One region of the Ruminococcus sp. OM04-4AA genome, then DNA from elsewhere that is predicted to be linked to it. Evidence: predicted binding sites of a transcription regulator. Region 1 holds the regulator's gene; each other region holds the start of a gene.

Evidence for each region. Region 1 encodes Rex, which represses fermentation and respiration genes when NADH is low (regulators of the CRP and FNR family bind a similar motif). Its sites were predicted from a motif close to ATTGTTAANNNNTTAACAAT; they were not measured.
Region 2: the regulator Rex is predicted to act here: its motif matches at 1,721-1,740, upstream of gap (type I glyceraldehyde-3-phosphate dehydrogenase).
Region 3: the regulator Rex is predicted to act here: its motif matches at 1,618-1,637, upstream of fucO (lactaldehyde reductase).
Region 4: the regulator Rex is predicted to act here: its motif matches at 2,871-2,890, upstream of adhE (bifunctional acetaldehyde-CoA/alcohol dehydrogenase).

What each region holds. Positions count from the first base shown of each region.
Region 1 covers NZ_QTZH01000005.1:76,052-80,558, forward strand. The annotation lists gene abc-f (ribosomal protection-like ABC-F family protein) at 1-1,494, opposite strand, end outside; gene DXB52_RS03130 (redox-sensing transcriptional repressor Rex) at 1,660-2,295, shown strand; gene DXB52_RS03135 (NAD(P)H-hydrate dehydratase) at 2,433-3,923, shown strand; gene alr (alanine racemase) at 3,927-4,507, shown strand, end outside.
Region 2 covers NZ_QTZH01000001.1:75,286-79,792, forward strand. The annotation lists gene mnmA (tRNA 2-thiouridine(34) synthase MnmA) at 1-841, shown strand, start outside; gene DXB52_RS00340 (histidinol-phosphatase HisJ family protein) at 838-1,659, shown strand; gene gap (type I glyceraldehyde-3-phosphate dehydrogenase) at 1,817-2,836, shown strand; gene DXB52_RS00350 (phosphoglycerate kinase) at 3,007-4,206, shown strand; partial or broken gene tpiA (triose-phosphate isomerase) at 4,287-4,507, shown strand, end outside.
Region 3 covers NZ_QTZH01000029.1:30,414-34,920, forward strand. The annotation lists gene DXB52_RS09635 (ABC1 kinase family protein) at 1-902, opposite strand, end outside; gene DXB52_RS09640 (hypothetical protein) at 1,066-1,422, opposite strand; gene fucO (lactaldehyde reductase) at 1,739-2,884, shown strand; gene DXB52_RS09650 (TetR/AcrR family transcriptional regulator C-terminal domain-containing protein) at 3,337-3,864, opposite strand; gene DXB52_RS09655 (DUF4317 family protein) at 3,873-4,507, opposite strand, start outside.
Region 4 covers NZ_QTZH01000002.1:96,119-100,625, forward strand. The annotation lists gene rpsK (30S ribosomal protein S11) at 1-172, shown strand, start outside; gene rpsD (30S ribosomal protein S4) at 269-862, shown strand; gene DXB52_RS01325 (DNA-directed RNA polymerase subunit alpha) at 989-1,948, shown strand; gene DXB52_RS01330 (bL17 family ribosomal protein) at 2,140-2,658, shown strand; gene adhE (bifunctional acetaldehyde-CoA/alcohol dehydrogenase) at 3,009-4,507, shown strand, end outside.

The DNA.
Region 1 (4,507 bases):
GGATACATAAAGTATCGTTCCGCTGTAGTTATTTAATGCTTCTTCCAGAATTTCTTTGGAAGTAATATCCAGATGGTTGGTCGGCTCATCAAGGATTAGAAAATTTGCTTCCGAAAGCATAAGTTTGGCAAGTGATACGCGGCCTTTTTCTCCACCGCTTAACGTATGAATTTCTTTGAACACTTCATCTCCTGTAAACTGGAATGCAGCAAGTGTATTTCTGATCTGTGTATTGGTAAGATCAGGATAGTCATCAGAAATCTCATCAAAAATGGTCTTATCATCATGAAGTACGTGATGTTCCTGATCGTAATAACCAATCGTCACTTTGGATCCAAGTGTGAATTCGCCCTGATCCGCTGCGATAACCTGATTAATGATCTTTAAAAGTGTTGTCTTTCCGGTTCCGTTATCACCAATCACAGCGACATGTTCGCCACGTTTGATTTCAAAACTGATATCACTGAAGAGAACCTGACTGTCAAATTGCTTTGAGAGATGTTCCACTGTAAGAACATCATTTCCGCTGATCTGCGATGGTTCCAGCGTAAAATGCATTTCTTTCGTACTGTCAGCCGGTTTGTCCAATGGCGTAATCCTGTCAAGCATTTTCTCACGACTCTCTGCACGTTTGATTGATTTTTCACGATTGAAAGACTTTAATTTATCAATAACAGCCTGCTGATGTTTGATCTCACGCTGCTGATTCATGTATTCTTTCAGCTGTGCATCTCGGATCTGCTGTTTTTTCATTGCATAATCTTTATAATTTCCAAGGTACATGCGGACCTGTGCATTGTCAATCTCAACAACTTTTGTGACAACACGATTCAGGAAATAACGGTCATGGGAGACGATAAATACCGCTCCGGAATAATTGATCAGATATGTTTCCAGCCAGGCAATGGAATTCAGATCCAAGTGGTTTGTCGGCTCATCAAGCAGGAGGATATCCGGACTTGTAAGCAGTAATTTTCCGAGAGAAACACGGGTCTTCTGACCTCCTGAAAGTGTATCTGTCTGTTTATTAAAATCGTCTTCCGTAAACCCAAGTCCCTTTAATACACCTGTAATCTCACTTTCGCAGGCATAACCGTTTCTTGCATCAAATTCAGACTGTAGACGATTGTAGGTCTCCAGGCGGCTCTGCAATTCCTCACCTTCCAGATGCTTCAGTTCATGTTCAATGGAACGAATCTGAGCTTCCATTGCAAAAATATCCGCTTTTGCACTTTTTACTTCCTCATAAATGGTATTTCCGGATTTTAAATCCTGACGCTGCGCAAGATAACCGAGTGTCTTTCCTTTCGCGAGAATAACCTCTCCACCATCAAGAGGTTCTTCTCCGATGATCATCTTAAGGATTGTTGATTTCCCGGCGCCGTTCACACCGACAAGAGCAGCTTTCTCACGATCTTCAATATGAAAGGAGCCGTCTCGTACAATTTCGCGTTCCCCAAACGCTTTTTCTATATTGTGACATGCGAGTATCATATATTTTCACCTCGTTTTTTGACTTCTAACATTATCATTATATAGAAAAATGTCGAAAATACAAGGAAAATATATGGATTTTAAAGGTTTTTGCAAAACAAAAGTTTGACAGAACTTTAACTCTTTTATATAATAAAGAGTAGTTTAAGAGTGGAGGGCTAAAAATTGGAACAAAGAAAGATATCACGCGCAGTCATTTCCAGACTTCCGAGGTACTACAGATATCTGGGAGATCTGCTGGAGGCTGGCGTAGAGAGAATTTCATCCAGTGACCTGAGTAAGAAGATGCATGTAACGGCTTCACAGATACGTCAGGATCTGAATAATTTCGGTGGATTCGGCCAGCAGGGGTACGGATACAATGTGAAATATCTTTATACAGAGATTGGAAAGATCTTAGGATTGGATAGAAGTCATAATTTTATTATCATTGGTGCCGGTAATTTAGGACAGGCACTGGCAAACTATGCTTCCTTCGAAAGAAGCGGATTTATTCTGAAAAGTCTTTTTGATGTGAATCCTCGACTGGAAGGCGTAACGATCAGGGGGATTCCTGTGCGTATGGTTGATGAACTGGAAGATTTTCTTAAGAATAATGACATTGAAATTGCTGCACTGACACTTCCAAAATCAAAAGCAATTGAAGTGGCTGATATTCTGGTAGATAACGGTGTGAAGGGAATCTGGAATTTTGCACATACAGACCTTTCCCTTCCAAAGGATGTGGTCGTTGAGAACGTACATTTATCTGACACACTGATGAAGTTATCTTACAACCTTTGTCAGCAGGATAAAGAATAGAATCTAGCAAAGCTGCAAGGATGCTGTGGGACCAACTGACAAAAGGAGGTTTCGCAGCATTTGTTCATGTTAAAAGGAATTAATAATGATAGAAAGGTCAGGCGATAAGCATGAGATATCTTCCAAATGGGAAGCAGATGAGTGAAGCTGATGCACACACAATTCATGAAATTGGGATTCCATCCCTTGTACTTATGGAACGTGCAGCACTTCAGATTGTCGAGACAATGCATAAGAAAAATATTTCCACAGAAAAAAATCTGATTGTTTGTGGAAGCGGCAACAATGGTGGAGACGGATTTGCAGTAGCAAGGCTCTTAACCGAACAGGGAAAGCATGCAGATGTACTATTTGCAGGGAAAGAAGCTTCTTTAAGTGAAGAATGTCGATGTCAGAAACAGATTGTAGAAAATATGGGGATTTCTGTATTCACAGAATTCCCGGATGAAGAATATACTGTAATAATTGATGCTGTATTTGGTGTTGGACTCTGCCGTGAAATCACAGGACATTATAAAGATGTGATCGACTGGATGAATCTTCAGGATGCAGAAAAAGTTGCTGTTGACATTCCATCCGGGATCTGTGCTGCAACAGGAAAGATTCTTGGGACAGCATTTCGAGCCGACCTTACAGTATGTATGGCATGTGTAAAATTAGGCTGTGAGCTTTTCCCTGGCAAGTCCTATGCAGGAGAGAGCATTCCGGTTGCAATTGGAATTGATCCGAAATATTTTTCGAATCACCTGGATGTTTGTTATACCTTTGACAAAAATGATCTTGGAAAACTTCTTCCTTCGAGAATGATGAATTCGCACAAGGGAAGTTATGGAAAAGTTCTTATGATCACCGGAAGTCCCGGGATGGCTGGTGCTGCATTCCTTTCTGCCTGTGCTGCCTATACAGTTGGTGCCGGTCTAGTACAGATTTATACAGCAAGTGAAAACCGTCTGGCACTGCAGGAACTTCTTCCGGAGGCAATCATATCCTGCTATGATTCTTATGATGACAGTCAACTGTCTCATCTTCTTGACTGGGCTGATGTGGTTTGTATTGGCTGTGGACTTGGAATGGGACAGATTTCCGAAAAGATATTGAAAAATGTATTGAAAAATGTATCTTGTCCATGTGTCATAGATGCCGATGGACTTAATTTACTGAGTAGGAATATAGAGTTATTAAATCAATGTTGTGCACCTGTGATTTTAACTCCACATATGAAAGAAATGTCAAGGCTGACCGGATGGAGTATTGATACGATCATGGAAGATCGCTTCCAGGCACTTGATCAGATCATAAAACAATCCGGACCGGATACAAAATCATCCATAATCTGTGTGTTAAAAGACAGTCGTACTGTTGTCGCACAGACAAATCGGCAGAAATTTGTAAATCTCGCTGGTAATAACTCTATGGCAAAAGGTGGTTCCGGAGACGTTCTTGCCGGAACGATTGCAGGACTTCTTGCACAGCATATGGCACCATTTGAAGCCACTACTGTGGGAGTTTTCCTACATGCCTGTGGTGGAGATGAAGCGAAAAAGAGCAAAGGAAGTTACAGCGTATTAGCCAGAGACCTGATTCAGGGTATGGCCGATGCAATGAAGAATGCAAAGGAGTGCAGATAAATTATGAAACAGTATAACAGAGTATGTGCCCGGATCAATCTGGACGCAATTGCATATAATATGGAACAGATGAAAAATCGCATTGGTCAGGAGGGACGTTTAATAGCTGTTATCAAGACGGATGCATACGGACACGGAGCAGTTCCTCTTGCGGAAATGTTTGAGGAAACGCCTTATATCTGGGGTTACGCTGTAGCATGCATGGGAGAAGCAAGAACTTTAAGAGCACATGGAATCAAGAAACCAATCTTGATTCTTGGCTGTGTTTTTCCTGATGAGTATGAAGAAATGGTTGAAAAAGAAATCCGTGCAGCAGTTTATACAGAAGAGATGGCCAAGGGAATGGCTGAGGCTGCCGTAAGGTCAGGAAAGACCGCATTTCTTCACATAAAAATTGATACAGGAATGGGACGAATTGGATTCAAAGTAAGCAAAGAGAGTGTTGAGACAATTTCCAGAATCAGCAAACTTCCTAATATTAAAATGGAAGGAATGTTCACACACTTTGCAAAGGCAGATGAATTTGATAAGTCTTATACATTTGCTCAACATGAAAAATTCCTCTGGATGAAAGAACAGTTAGA
Region 2 (4,507 bases), on a different contig from region 1:
GGAATTCCAGAAAAATGTAATTGATTACTTTACGGAAGAATACCTGAACGGAAGAACACCTAACCCGTGTATTGCCTGCAACCGTTATGTGAAATGGGAAGCACTTTTGCAGAGAAGTCTTTCCATCGGAGCAGACTATATCGCAACAGGACATTATGCGAGGATTGATAAACTTCCGAATGGAAGATACGCAATCCGAAGATCTGCGACGCTTGCGAAAGACCAGACTTATGCACTTTATAACCTGACTCAGGAGCAACTGGCGCATACGCTGATGCCGGTTGGAAATTATTCAAAGGATAAGATCCGTGAGATGGCAGAAGAAATTGGACTGCAGGTTGCTAACAAGCCAGATAGTCAGGATATCTGTTTTGTTCCGGATGGAGATTATGCAACCTTTATTGAAGAAAATGCAGATACTCCGATCCGTCAGGGGAATTTTGTAACACCGGACGGAAAGATTCTTGGAAAACACAAAGGAATCATTCATTATACGGTAGGGCAGCGTAAAGGGCTTGGACTTGCGCTGGGATATCCGGCATTTGTACTTGAGATTCGTCCGGAAACAGATGAAGTTGTGATTGGAACATACGAAGAATCTTTAACGCATACGCTGCGTGCGAATGAATTGAATTTCATGAGTGTAGAAGATATCACAGAACCCATCCGGGTGTTTGCAAAGATCCGTTACAATCATAAAGGAGCCTGGTGCACAGTGGAAAAGACAGGGGAAGATGAAATCACCTGCACATTTGATGAACCAATCCGTGCAGTGACACCGGGACAGGCGGTTGTTCTCTATGATGGTGAGTATGTATTAGGAGGCGGCACAATATTATGATAGCATGTGATGCGCATATGCATACAAGATTTTCAGAAGATAGTGATGCATCTGTACATTCCATGCTTGATGCAGCGGTGAATAAAGGAATGCAGGCAGTCTGCATCACGGATCATCTTGATAAAGACTTTCCGGAAACACCGGATTTTCCGGCGGGTGCATTTATGTTCGACCTGGATGAATATTTCAGCAGACTGACGCAATTAAAAACAGAATATCAGAAGAAACTGGAAGTCCGGATTGGTGTAGAGATCGGACTTCAGCCACACCTGGGAGAATATTATAAAGAACTGACAGAAAAATATCCGTTTGATTTTGTGATCGGTTCAATACACCTTATCCATGGACAGGATCCGTATTATCGTGGATTTTTTGAAGGACGAAGTGATGAGGAGGCTTATCATGAAGCATTTCAGGTGGCAATTGAAAACCTGAAAAAAATAAATTCCTTCGATAGCCTGGGACATTTGGACTATGTTGTCCGTTATGGCGCACATCAGGCAGAAGAATATTCTTACAGAAAATATGCAGAAGAGATCGATGAGATACTAAAACATCTGATCAGTCATGGAAAAGGACTTGAGATGAACATGGCAGGAATGAAATATGGACTTGGATTTCCAAACCCGCATCCGGATGTTATCAGAAGATATAAGGAGCTTGGTGGTGAAATTGTCACAATCGGAGCAGATGCACACAGGCCGGAACATGTAGCTTTTGACTATGAGCAGGCAGGAGAGATACTTGCAGGCTGTGGTTTTAGTTATTATGCAGAATTTAAGGGGCGGAAACCGGTGTTTAGGAGAATTGTTCCATAAAATTAGAATTATATGGATTTAAGGCTTGAATTTTTGTTCTTGTTTTAGTACAATGAATCTAGTTGATGAATATTTAACAATTATCGCTTTGTTAAATTCATCGCCATGGCTGGAGATACAGCCATAAATTTTTTAAACTTTTTAGGAGGAATTAATCATGGCAGTAAAAGTAGCGATTAATGGTTTTGGACGTATCGGACGTCTTGCTTTCAGACAGATGTTCGGAGCAGAAGGATATGAGGTAGTAGCAATCAACGACCTTACATCTCCTAAGATGCTTGCTCACTTATTAAAATATGACTCAACTCAGGGAACATACGCTCTTGCAGATACAGTAGAAGCAGGAGAGGATTCTATCACAGTTGACGGAAAAGAGATCAAGATCTACGCAAAAGCTAACGCAGCTGAGCTTCCTTGGGGAGAGATCGGTGTTGACGTTGTTCTGGAGTGTACAGGATTCTACACATCCAAAGCAAAAGCTCAGGCTCACATCGATGCAGGTGCTAAGAAAGTAGTTATTTCTGCTCCAGCTGGAAATGACCTTCCGACAATCGTTTACAATGTAAACCACGAAGAACTTACAAAAGAGGACAACATCATCTCCGCAGCTTCTTGTACAACAAACTGCCTGGCTCCGATGGCAAAAGCTCTTAACGACCTTGCAGCAATCAAGTCCGGTATCATGTGTACAATCCACGCTTACACAGGAGATCAGATGACACTTGATGGACCGCAGAGAAAAGGTGATCTTAGAAGATCTCGTGCAGCTGCAGTTAACATCGTACCAAACAGCACAGGTGCTGCTAAAGCAATCGGTCTTGTTATCCCAGAACTGAACGGAAAACTTATCGGATCTGCTCAGCGTGTTCCTACACCAACAGGTTCTACAACAATCCTTACAGCAGTAGTTGAGGGAGAAGTTACTGTAGATCAGATCAACGCAGCTATGAAAGCAGCTTCTAACGAGTCCTTCGGATACAACACAGATGAGATCGTATCCAGCGACATCGTAGGAATGAGATTTGGATCACTGTTTGATGCAACTCAGACAATGGCTCTTCCAGTTGGTGATGGTACAACAGAGGTTCAGGTTGTTTCATGGTATGACAACGAGAACTCTTACACAAGCCAGATGGTAAGAACAATCAAACACTTCGGAACACTTCTTGAGGCTTAATTTTATATTAAATACTCAGAATTAATCTGAATTATTGACTCACAATGGGGTCCGGTCTTATTGTAGGACCGGATCCTTTTTAATGTGATCGTTAAATATCTGCTGGTGATAATTCACACGGAATTTATGAGACGATCAGGAAAAAGACAAGATACAGGAGGCTATGAAAAATGGCAGCACTTAATAAAAAATCCGTAGATGATATCAATGTAAAAGGAAAAAGAGTTCTTGTAAGATGTGATTTCAACGTACCGCTTCAGGATGGAAAGATCACAGATGAGAACCGTATCGTGGCAGCTCTTCCTACAATCAAGAAGCTGATCGCTGATGGAGGAAAAGTAATTCTTTGTTCCCACCTTGGAAAACCGAAGGGAGAGCCAAAGCCGGAGCTTTCACTTGCACCAGTAGCAGTAAGACTTTCTGAGCTCCTTGGACAGGAAGTTAAATTTGCAGCTGATCCGGAAGTAGTTGGACCAAACGCAAAAGCAGCTGTTGAAGCTATGAAAGACGGAGATGTTGTTCTTCTTGAAAACACACGTTACAGAGCAGAAGAGACAAAGAACGGTGAAGCATTCAGCAAAGACCTTGCTTCTCTTTGCGATGTATTCGTAAACGATGCATTCGGAACAGCTCATAGAGCACACTGTTCTAACGTAGGTGTTACACAGTTTGTTGACACAGCAGTTGTTGGATACCTTATGCAGAAAGAAATCGATTTCCTTGGAAATGCAGTAGAGAATCCGGAAAGACCATTTGTTGCAATCCTTGGAGGATCTAAAGTATCCAGTAAGATTTCTGTAATCAACAACCTTCTTGACAAAGTTGATACTCTGATCATTGGTGGTGGAATGTGCTACACATTCACAAAAGCTCAGGGCGGAAGCGTAGGAAATTCCCTTCTTGAGGAAGATTACTTACAGTACGCACTTGACATGGTTAAGAAAGCAGAAGAGAAAGGTGTAAAACTTCTTCTTCCAGTTGATGCTGTAGCAGCAGACGCTTTCTCTAACGATGCAAATACACAGGTAGTAGCTCAGAATGAGATCCCAGAAGGATGGATGGGACTTGATATCGGACCAAAGACAGCTGAGATGTTTGCAGACGCTGTTAAATCTGCGAAGACAGTTGTATGGAACGGACCAATGGGATGCTTTGAGATGCCGAAATTCGCTGATGGAACAAAGGCAGTTGCAGAAGCACTTGCTAACACAGATGCTGTAACAATCATCGGTGGTGGAGATTCCGCAGCAGCTGTTAACCAGCTCGGATATGGTGACAAGATGACACACATCTCTACAGGTGGTGGAGCTTCTCTTGAATTCCTTGAAGGAAAAGAACTTCCGGGAGTAGCAGCAGCTAACGATAAATAATATGAAACGTATGCATGAGAAGCTGATTGTGACAGCTTCTCTGTGTATAAATTTAGAGATTTCTAAAGGAGAAAAGAACAATGGCAAGAAAGAAAATTATTGCAGGAAACTGGAAAATGAACAAAACTCCAAGCGAGGCAGTAGCACTTGTAGAGGAGTAAAACCACTTGTAGCTAACGAAGAAGTAGACGTAGTATTCTGCGTACCGGCTATCGATATCGTACCAGTTGTAGAGGCTGCAAAAGGAACAAACATCCAGGTTGGAGCTGAGAACATGTATTTCGAGGAGAGTGGAGCTTAC
Region 3 (4,507 bases), on a different contig from region 1:
ACGCCTTCGATCGCAAGCGTGATCATCTCACGGTCATGCTCTGTCAGTCGTCCCATCATACCCATATCAATCCAGACAATCTTTCCATCACGGATCTTTACATTTCCGGAATGCGGATCAGCGTGGAAGAACCCATCATCCATTACTTGCTTGATATAGTTATCTACAAGTTTGCTTCCAATTTCTTTCAGGTCATAGCCATCTTCGATCAGCTTATCCTTCTCATCAATTCCACAGCCGTCAATGTATTCCATCACCAGCACATGCACGGTTGTATACTGCTGATACAGAACCGGTGTCTGGACGAAATTGACATCTTTATTTCTTCTGGCAAATTCTTCGATATTCGATGCTTCGGTCAGGAAATTCATCTCATCTCTTGTCACAGACCAGAGTTCATCAAGCACAAGATCAAAATCAGCCATTCCTTTCAGACTGATCGGTGGCATCAGCTTGATTGCTTTACGGATAAAATCAATATCCCTCGCCATCATTTCATAAATGTCTTTTCTCTGGATCTTAACGACAACCTCTTCTCCTGACTTTAAGACTGCTCTATGTACCTGCGCAATTGATGCAGAACCGATTGGTGTCTCTTCAATCGATGCAAATACCTTCTTCCAGGAACGCCCATAAGACTCATCAATTACAGACACTGCCTCCTCGAAAGGCATCGGTCTTGCATCCGTGCATAATTCCATCAATTCATCACAATATGCCTTCGGAAGAATGTCCGAATGAAGTGCCATGATCTGTCCGATCTTCACAAAAGTCGGACCAAGATCCTCCATGATCAAACGAAGTTTCTTCGGACTGATGCCATGTGTGATATTATGTTTTCGAAGTACAGAAATAATCTCTCTAAATCTTGAATTATTCGTTCCCTTTTCTTTCTCACTCATATCTGTATTCTCCCGCTGTCTCAGTGACACATTTCTCTTTTTTCCTGTATTCCTTGCTGATAGACCTAAAATAATAGTCACTTTTTTCTTTCTTGAGAAAGCAGAAAAGCCGCTTTTCGGCAGCTTCTCTGATATTTTTACTCTTCTTTTGTATCTTCCTCAACTACTTCTGCATCTTCACTGTATTTTCTGCATCCACCTCTTCTGCTTCCGAATCTACGGTTGACTCTTTCGCCTTGATCTGAGCCTTCAGTGCTTCTAACTGCTCCGGTGTCATCTTGTCGAGAAGTTCGCTTAATTCTTCCGGTGTAGTGACTTTGACTTTCACATTCACATTGTTCTTTACTGTCTGCTTCAGATTATGCTTGAGTTCCTCATTCAGAACCTTGCCCTGCTCCACTGTAAGTTCGCCTTTTTTTACCATATCATCAAGAACGTCCTTTGACTTCTCTGCAGTTGTAGCAACCGCTCCGATTCCAGCCAGTATTACCTTCTTTAAGTTGTCTGTTAATTTTTCCATAATGCCTGTCTCCTTCCGTAATTGTTCTGTCTCGCATCACCTGTGGAGATGAGAGTCATCACATATATGATATTTAGATTCTACAACTTTCTCATCATTTCGTCTAGTATTCTAGCCCATTTTCTGTACTTGTTTCACAATAATTTAATAGGTTCTTTATAAATTTCAATACTTTTTCACAAAGAAAATGCCTAAAATGTTACATTTTTAACTATTTGTAACTTTTCTTTTCTATTTCTGATTGTTAAAATAAAAACATAAAGTAACGGGAATGAATTTCCCGAAAATCTGTTTTTAAAAAAGGAGATTGAAAATCATGGCAAACAGAATTATGTTAAATGAAACATCTTATCATGGAGCAGGCGCAATCAAAGAGATTGCTACAGAAGCAAAAGCAAGAGCATTTAAGAAAGCTTTTGTATGTTCTGACCCGGATCTGATCAAATTCGGAGTTACAAAGAAAGTAACAGATATTCTTGATGAAAATGGACTTGCTTATGAGATTTATTCTGATATCAAAGCAAACCCAACAATCGAAAATGTACAGCACGGAGTAGAAGCATTCAAGAAAGCTGAAGCAGATTACATCGTTGCAATCGGTGGTGGTTCTTCTATGGATACTTCCAAAGCAATCGGTATCATCATCGCAAACCCGGAATTTGAAGATGTAAGAAGCCTTGAAGGTGTTGCACCGACAACAAAACCTTGTGTACCGATCATCGCAGTTCCAACAACAGCCGGAACAGCTGCTGAGGTTACAATCAACTACGTTATCACAGACGTTGAGAGAAAGAGAAAATTCGTTTGTGTTGACCCACATGACATGCCGGTTATCGCAGTTGTTGACCCGGATATGATGTCCTCTATGCCAAAGGGACTTACAGCTTCCACAGGTATGGATGCCCTGACACATGCAATTGAAGGATATACAACAAAAGCTGCTTGGGAAATGACAGATATGTTCCATATCAAAGCAATCGAAATCATTGGAAAATCTTTAAGAAGTGCTGTTGCAAATGAAAAAGAAGGCCGTGAAGGAATGGCTCTTGGGCAGTATATCGCAGGAATGGGATTCTCTAATGTAGGTCTTGGAATCGCCCACTCTATGGCTCATACCCTTGGTGCTGTATACGATACTCCACATGGTGTTGCATGTGCTATGATGCTTCCAATCGTTATGGAATACAATGCAGATTGTACAGGTGAGAAATACCGTGAAATCGCAAGAGCACTGGGCATTAAAGGTGTTGACGACATGTCTGTTGAAGAATACAGAAAAGCTGCTGTTGATGCTGTTCAGAAACTTTCTGTTGACGTTGGAATCCCGACAAAACTGGAAGCTCTGAAAGAAGAAGATCTGCAGTTCCTCGCTGAGTCTGCTCACGCTGATGCTTGTGCACCGGGTAACCCGAAAGATGCAAGTGTAGAGGATCTGAAAGAGCTCTTTAGAAAGCTTATGTAAATTGATTTCTAGTACACGGGCGAAAATTCTTCCTGTGATTGGGGTTAGAGTTTTGTCTTCGTAGAAGGGACAGTGCAGCTGACTCAGGGTTACGCACACTGTTCATACTAAGAAAAACAACAGATTGCTAAGAACAAAGAAAGGATCGATAAACTCGCTGCCGCTCAGACAGCTATCGATCCTTTCTTTAACACAATCTATCGTTTTTCAAGTGTGAGCAAGTATGCTCCACATTCACCAGCTGCACTGTCCCTTTCTACTTCGATTGTACTCTATCGAATCATAGAGCAAATATGTTTGTGTACAGAAATAGATTTACAGAATGTACGTAAGGATGAAAGAATTCGCGTGTTTTTTTCTGTGTATAGAAATAGATTTACGGAATATATGAAGGGGTGAAATGATTCGCACATTTTTTGTGTGTAGAAATAAATCTGCACCAAAAGGTCTGTCTACAACAATCCACGTTCTTTAAAGACGTCTCTTAGTTCAGCAGGCATGGATTCGGAGAGGAATCTAGCCAGGGTTTCGGGGGTGGCTTTGTGATTGCCGAGAACCCATTGGACCGTCATGTAGATGGAGCCTTGGCAGTACATTTCTAACTGAAAGCGAATCTTGTCGGACATCTTTTTCCCGGTGTTTCCTTCGATACGATCGGTATAAAATTGTGTGATCAGTTCAAAGTCGTGATCACGCAAACAGTTCTGGTCGTCATTTTTAAATGCCGCACGAAAGAAAAGTGTTTCTTTCTGAATGTATTGAAATTTATTTACAAGACTTTCATAGACTGTTTGTCCCTCTCCCATATGTTCAAAGGATTCAATCAGTATCTTGTCAAAATACCAGTTGATCAAATCGTATTTATCCTGAAAATTCCGGTAAAAGGTCTGACGCGTCACTCCGCATTCTTCTGTGATCTCTTTCACAGTGATCTTCTCGACCGGAGCTTTTTTCATGCATTCTTTCATTGCCTCTGCCAACCGGTATTTTACTTTTTCTCCTGACTTGTATGTTTCTGCCATAACTTTTTCCTTTCCACTCCAAGCAGTTCAAGCAGTTCTTCATGCGGGTATTCTTCGTCTTCCTGGTAAATATCCACATAATTCATTGCAGCGCCTCCATCTACGAATGCAGGAAACAGGAAACCACATTCCGGTTCGCCCGGTTCATATTCTCCGCTTAGTGGACAGATCACGCATAAAATGTATTCATACATTCGTTCTGATTCTCCCTGACGTATATGATCCAGCCCCTTCGCCGGAATGTCATATCTGTCATGAAAAACATAGATTGCATAATCTTCATCTGCCTGATAATGTTCCCCGATAATCTCATAAAAGGTCTCCATCAGAGCATCATTTTTCAGACCGCAGGCACGCATCCCCATCAGTAGCTTCCACATGCTGTCCTGATTTCTCCGATCATCACAAAACTTATATTCCTTCAAGTTTCTATTCGTCTTTGCAAACGGTACTTTCTTCGCAAGCGCCAGATTTTTCTCCTGTTCTGCCGGACTTAATTTCAGAAAACTGGTGTTAAATGTTCCGTCTATAAATCCATCTATATCCATATAGCTTCCGGCGATCCGGGTGATCGATGTCCGTTTTACTGTCATTCGTCTGG
Region 4 (4,507 bases), on a different contig from region 1:
AGCATTAGTACATGGTCTTAAGACAGTAGATGTATTCGTAAAAGGACCGGGATCAGGAAGAGAAGCAGCAATCCGTGCACTTCAGGCATGCGGAATTGATGTAGTAAGCATCAAGGACGTAACACCGGTACCGCACAACGGATGTCGTCCACCGAAACGCAGAAGAGTGTAATTATACTCTGCTGTATAAGAAAAGCAGTTATTTAATAGTAAATGTTGACGCAGCGGCATGAGTACCGCTGGCATGTATAATATTAGGAGGATAGAAATGGCAGTAAATAGAGTTCCTGTTCTTAAAAGATGCCGTTCATTAGGAATGGATCCGATTTACCTCGGAATCAATAAGAAATCTAACAGACAGTTAAAAAGAGCAAACAGAAAGATGAGCGAGTATGGTCTTCAGCTTCGCGAGAAACAGAAAGCAAAATTCATCTACGGTGTTCTTGAAAAACCTTTCAGAAACTACTATGCAAAGGCAAAACAGCAGGAAGGAATGACAGGTGAAAACCTTATGATCATCCTTGAGTCAAGACTTGACAACGTTGTTTTCCGTCTTGGACTTGCTAGAACAAGAAAAGAAGCTAGACAGATCGTTGATCACAAGCACGTTCTTGTAAACGGCAAACAGGTTAACATCCCATCTTACCTTGTAAAGGCTGGAGATGTTATTGAAATCAAAGAGAACAAAAAAGGTTCACAGAGATACAAAGAGATTCTTGAAGCTACAGCTGGAAATATGGTACCAGAGTGGCTTGAGGCAGACGCTGAGAATCTTAGAGGTACAGTAAAAGAGCTTCCTAACAGAGAAGCAATTGATGTACCGGTTGACGAGATGCTTATCGTCGAGCTGTATTCTAAATAATAATTATGATTTGAAAGGATTGCGCAGGCTATTATGCAGGGCAATCCTAACTAATCTGAATAAGTTGATTAGATACAGTTTTGTACCCCCTCAACATATATTAAGCCCATAAGGAGGGTCTGTGTAGTGTTTGATTTTAATAAACCGAATATTGAAATTACAGATGTTTCAGATGACAAGAAATACGGAAGATTTGTCGTAGAACCGCTGGAGAGAGGATACGGAACTACGCTTGGTAACGCGCTGAGAAGAATTATGCTTTCTTCCCTGCCGGGAGCAGCAGTTAGTTCTGTGAAAATCGACGGTGTACTGCACGAGTTCAGTTCCATCCCGGGTGTTAAAGAAGATGTGACAGAGATCATCATGAACTTGAAATCTCTGGCTATCAAGAACACATCTGAGTCTGATGAAGTGAAGACAGCTTATATCGAGTTTGAAGGAGAAGGCGTTGTAACAGGTGCTGATATCCAGTGTGACTCTGATATTGAGATTGTAAACCCGGAGCAGGTAATTGCTACATTAAGCGGTGGCAAAGACAGCAAGCTTTACATGGAACTTACAATCACTAAAGGTAGAGGATATGTAAGCTCAGATAAGAATAAAACAGAAGATATGCCAATCGGTGTTCTTCCGATCGATTCTATCTATACACCGATCGATCGTGTTAACCTGACAGTTCAGGATACACGTGTAGGTCAGGTTACAGATTATGACAAACTGACACTTGATGTCTGGACAAAAGGTACAATGGCTCCTGATGAGGCTGTCAGCCTTGCAGCAAAAGTGTTAAGTGAGCATCTGAAACTCTTCATCGACCTGTCAGAGGTAGCTCAGCAGGCAGAAGTTATGATTGAGAAAGAGGATGACGAGAAAGAAAAAGTTCTTGAGATGAGCATTGATGAACTTGAACTTTCTGTTCGTTCTTACAATTGTCTGAAGAGAGCCGGAATCAACACAGTTGAAGAGCTCACAAACAAGACTCCGGAAGACATGATGAAGGTTCGTAACCTTGGTCGCAAGTCTCTCGAAGAAGTTCTTGCAAAACTGAAAGAACTCAATCTGGAACTGAACCACGGAGAAGAATAATATTTTATATCCGTACTATGATAAATTATCAGGACACTTATGTCCTGCACAGGCTGTGATTACAGTTTTGTTAATTGCAGCCCGCTGAAGATTGAATATCCTGGTGGTAAGCCCGAAGAGCACAGCAGGAGCATTTGATTAGTAAGCCCGAAGATGCATAACCAAATGTTAATTAATGGAGGAAATTTGAAATGGCAAAGTATAGAAAACTTGGCAGAACAGCAAGCCAGAGAAAAGCTTTACTTAGAAACCAGGTAACAGCACTTCTTAACAACGGAAAGATCGTTACAACAGAAGCTAAGGCAAAAGAGATCCGTAAGCAGGCAGAAAGCCTGATCGCTCTTGCTGTAAAAGAGAAAGATAACTTCGAAGAAGTTACAGTAATGGCTAAAGTAGCACGTAAAGATGCTGATGGCAAACGTGTGAAAGAAGTTGTTGACGGTAAGAAAGTTACTGTTTATGACGAAGTTGAGAAGACAATCAAAAAAGATAAGCCAAGCAGACTGCACGCTAGACGTCAGATGCTGAAAGTTCTCTTCCCTGTTAAAGAAGGCGAGAAGAGAAACATGAAAGATGTTGACATGGTTGCAAAACTCTTTGATGAGATCGCTCCAAAATATGCTGATCGTAACGGTGGTTACACAAGAATCGTAAAGATTGGTCAGCGTAAAGGTGACGCAGCTATGGAAGTTCTGATCGAGCTTGTTTAATCTATTTTGAATTTATAGCTGAACTTAGACTCCCATGTAGGATGAATGTCCTGCATGGGAGTTTTTATATATTAGGAAAGTTCTATCCTAATATATAAAAACACTCCGCTTGGGATGTGTCAAAACTGTTCGCTGTCAAGAAAAAAATCATTTTTGTAAAAAGTGCACAACTGATGTTAAAAAAATAACGTTAAAACTTTAACGAAAGGTACATTGACAATTAATTAACGAACCAGTATACTATTAACTGTAATCGGGAAACATAAAAACAACCCGATCGGATAAAACTTGCAGGTTACAAAAACAGTGACTATAAAAATGATTTATTCAAGTACAGGAGGAATACTCAGATGGCAAAGAAAGAGGCGGCAAAAACTGTAGAGACAAAGACAGTAAATACCGGATTCGTTGATAACGTAGAAGCTCTTGAAGCAAAAATGAAAGAAATGCGCGAAGCACAGAAAATCTTCGCTACATTTACACAGGAGCAGGTTGACAAAATCTTCTATGAAGCAGCTATGGCAGCAAACAAGCAGCGTATCCCGCTTGCAAGACTTGCAGTAGAAGAAACTCAGAGAGGTATTCTCGAGGATAAGGTTATCAAAAACCATTACGCAGCAGAGTATATTTACAACGCATACAAAGATACAAAGACATGTGGTGTTGTAGAAGAAGATAAGGCTTTCGGAATCAAAAAGATTGCAGAGCCAATCGGACTTGTTGCAGCAGTTATCCCTACAACAAACCCTACATCAACAGCAATCTTCAAAACACTGATCTGCTTAAAGACGAGAAATGCAATCATCATCAGCCCACACCCGGCTGCTAAGGCATCTACAATCGCAGCAGCTAAAGTTGTTCTTGATGCAGCAGTTAAGGCAGGAGCTCCGGAAGGAATCATCGGATGGATCGATGCTCCGTCACTGGAACTTACAAACACAGTAATGAGAGATGCAGACATCATCCTTGCAACAGGTGGTCCTGGAATGGTTAAAGCAGCTTACTCTTCAGGAAAGCCGGCACTCGGAGTTGGAGCTGGTAACACACCGGTTATCATCGACGACACAGCAGATGTAAGAATGGCAGTTAACTCAATCATCCACTCTAAGACATTTGACAATGGTATGATCTGTGCTTCTGAGCAGTCTGTAACAGTACTTGAAAGCGTATATGAAGAAGCAAAGAAAGAATTCCAGTATAGAGGATGCTACTTCCTGAAACCAGGTGAGGAGCTTGACAAAGTTCGTAAGACAATCATCATCAACGGTGCACTGAACAGTAAGATCCCAGGAAAATCAGCTTATGAAATCGCTCAGATGGCAGGCGTTGATGTACCGAAGAATACAAAGATCCTGATCGGAGAAGTTGAATCTGTAGATATCTCAGAAGAATTTGCACATGAGAAATTATCACCGGTACTTGGTATGTACAAAGCCAAAACATTTGATGAGGCGCTTGAGAAAGCAGCTCAGCTTGTAGCAGACGGTGGATATGGACATACATCTTCCCTCTACGTACATCCGGCAGAGACAGAGAAGATTGCAAAACATGCAGCAGCAATGAAGACTTGTCGTGTACTGATCAACACACCTTCTTCTCACGGTGGAATCGGAGACCTTTATAACTTCAAGATGGCTCCGTCCCTTACACTTGGATGTGGATCATGGGGTGGAAACTCTGTATCAGAGAACGTAGGAGTAAAACATCTGCTTAACATCAAGACAGTTGCAGAGAGGAGAGAAAATATGCTGTGGTTCAGAACACCTGAGAAAGTTTACTTCAAGAAAGGTTCTATGCCGGTTGCACTGGATGAGCTTGGAACAGTAATGCACAAGAAGAAAGCATTTAT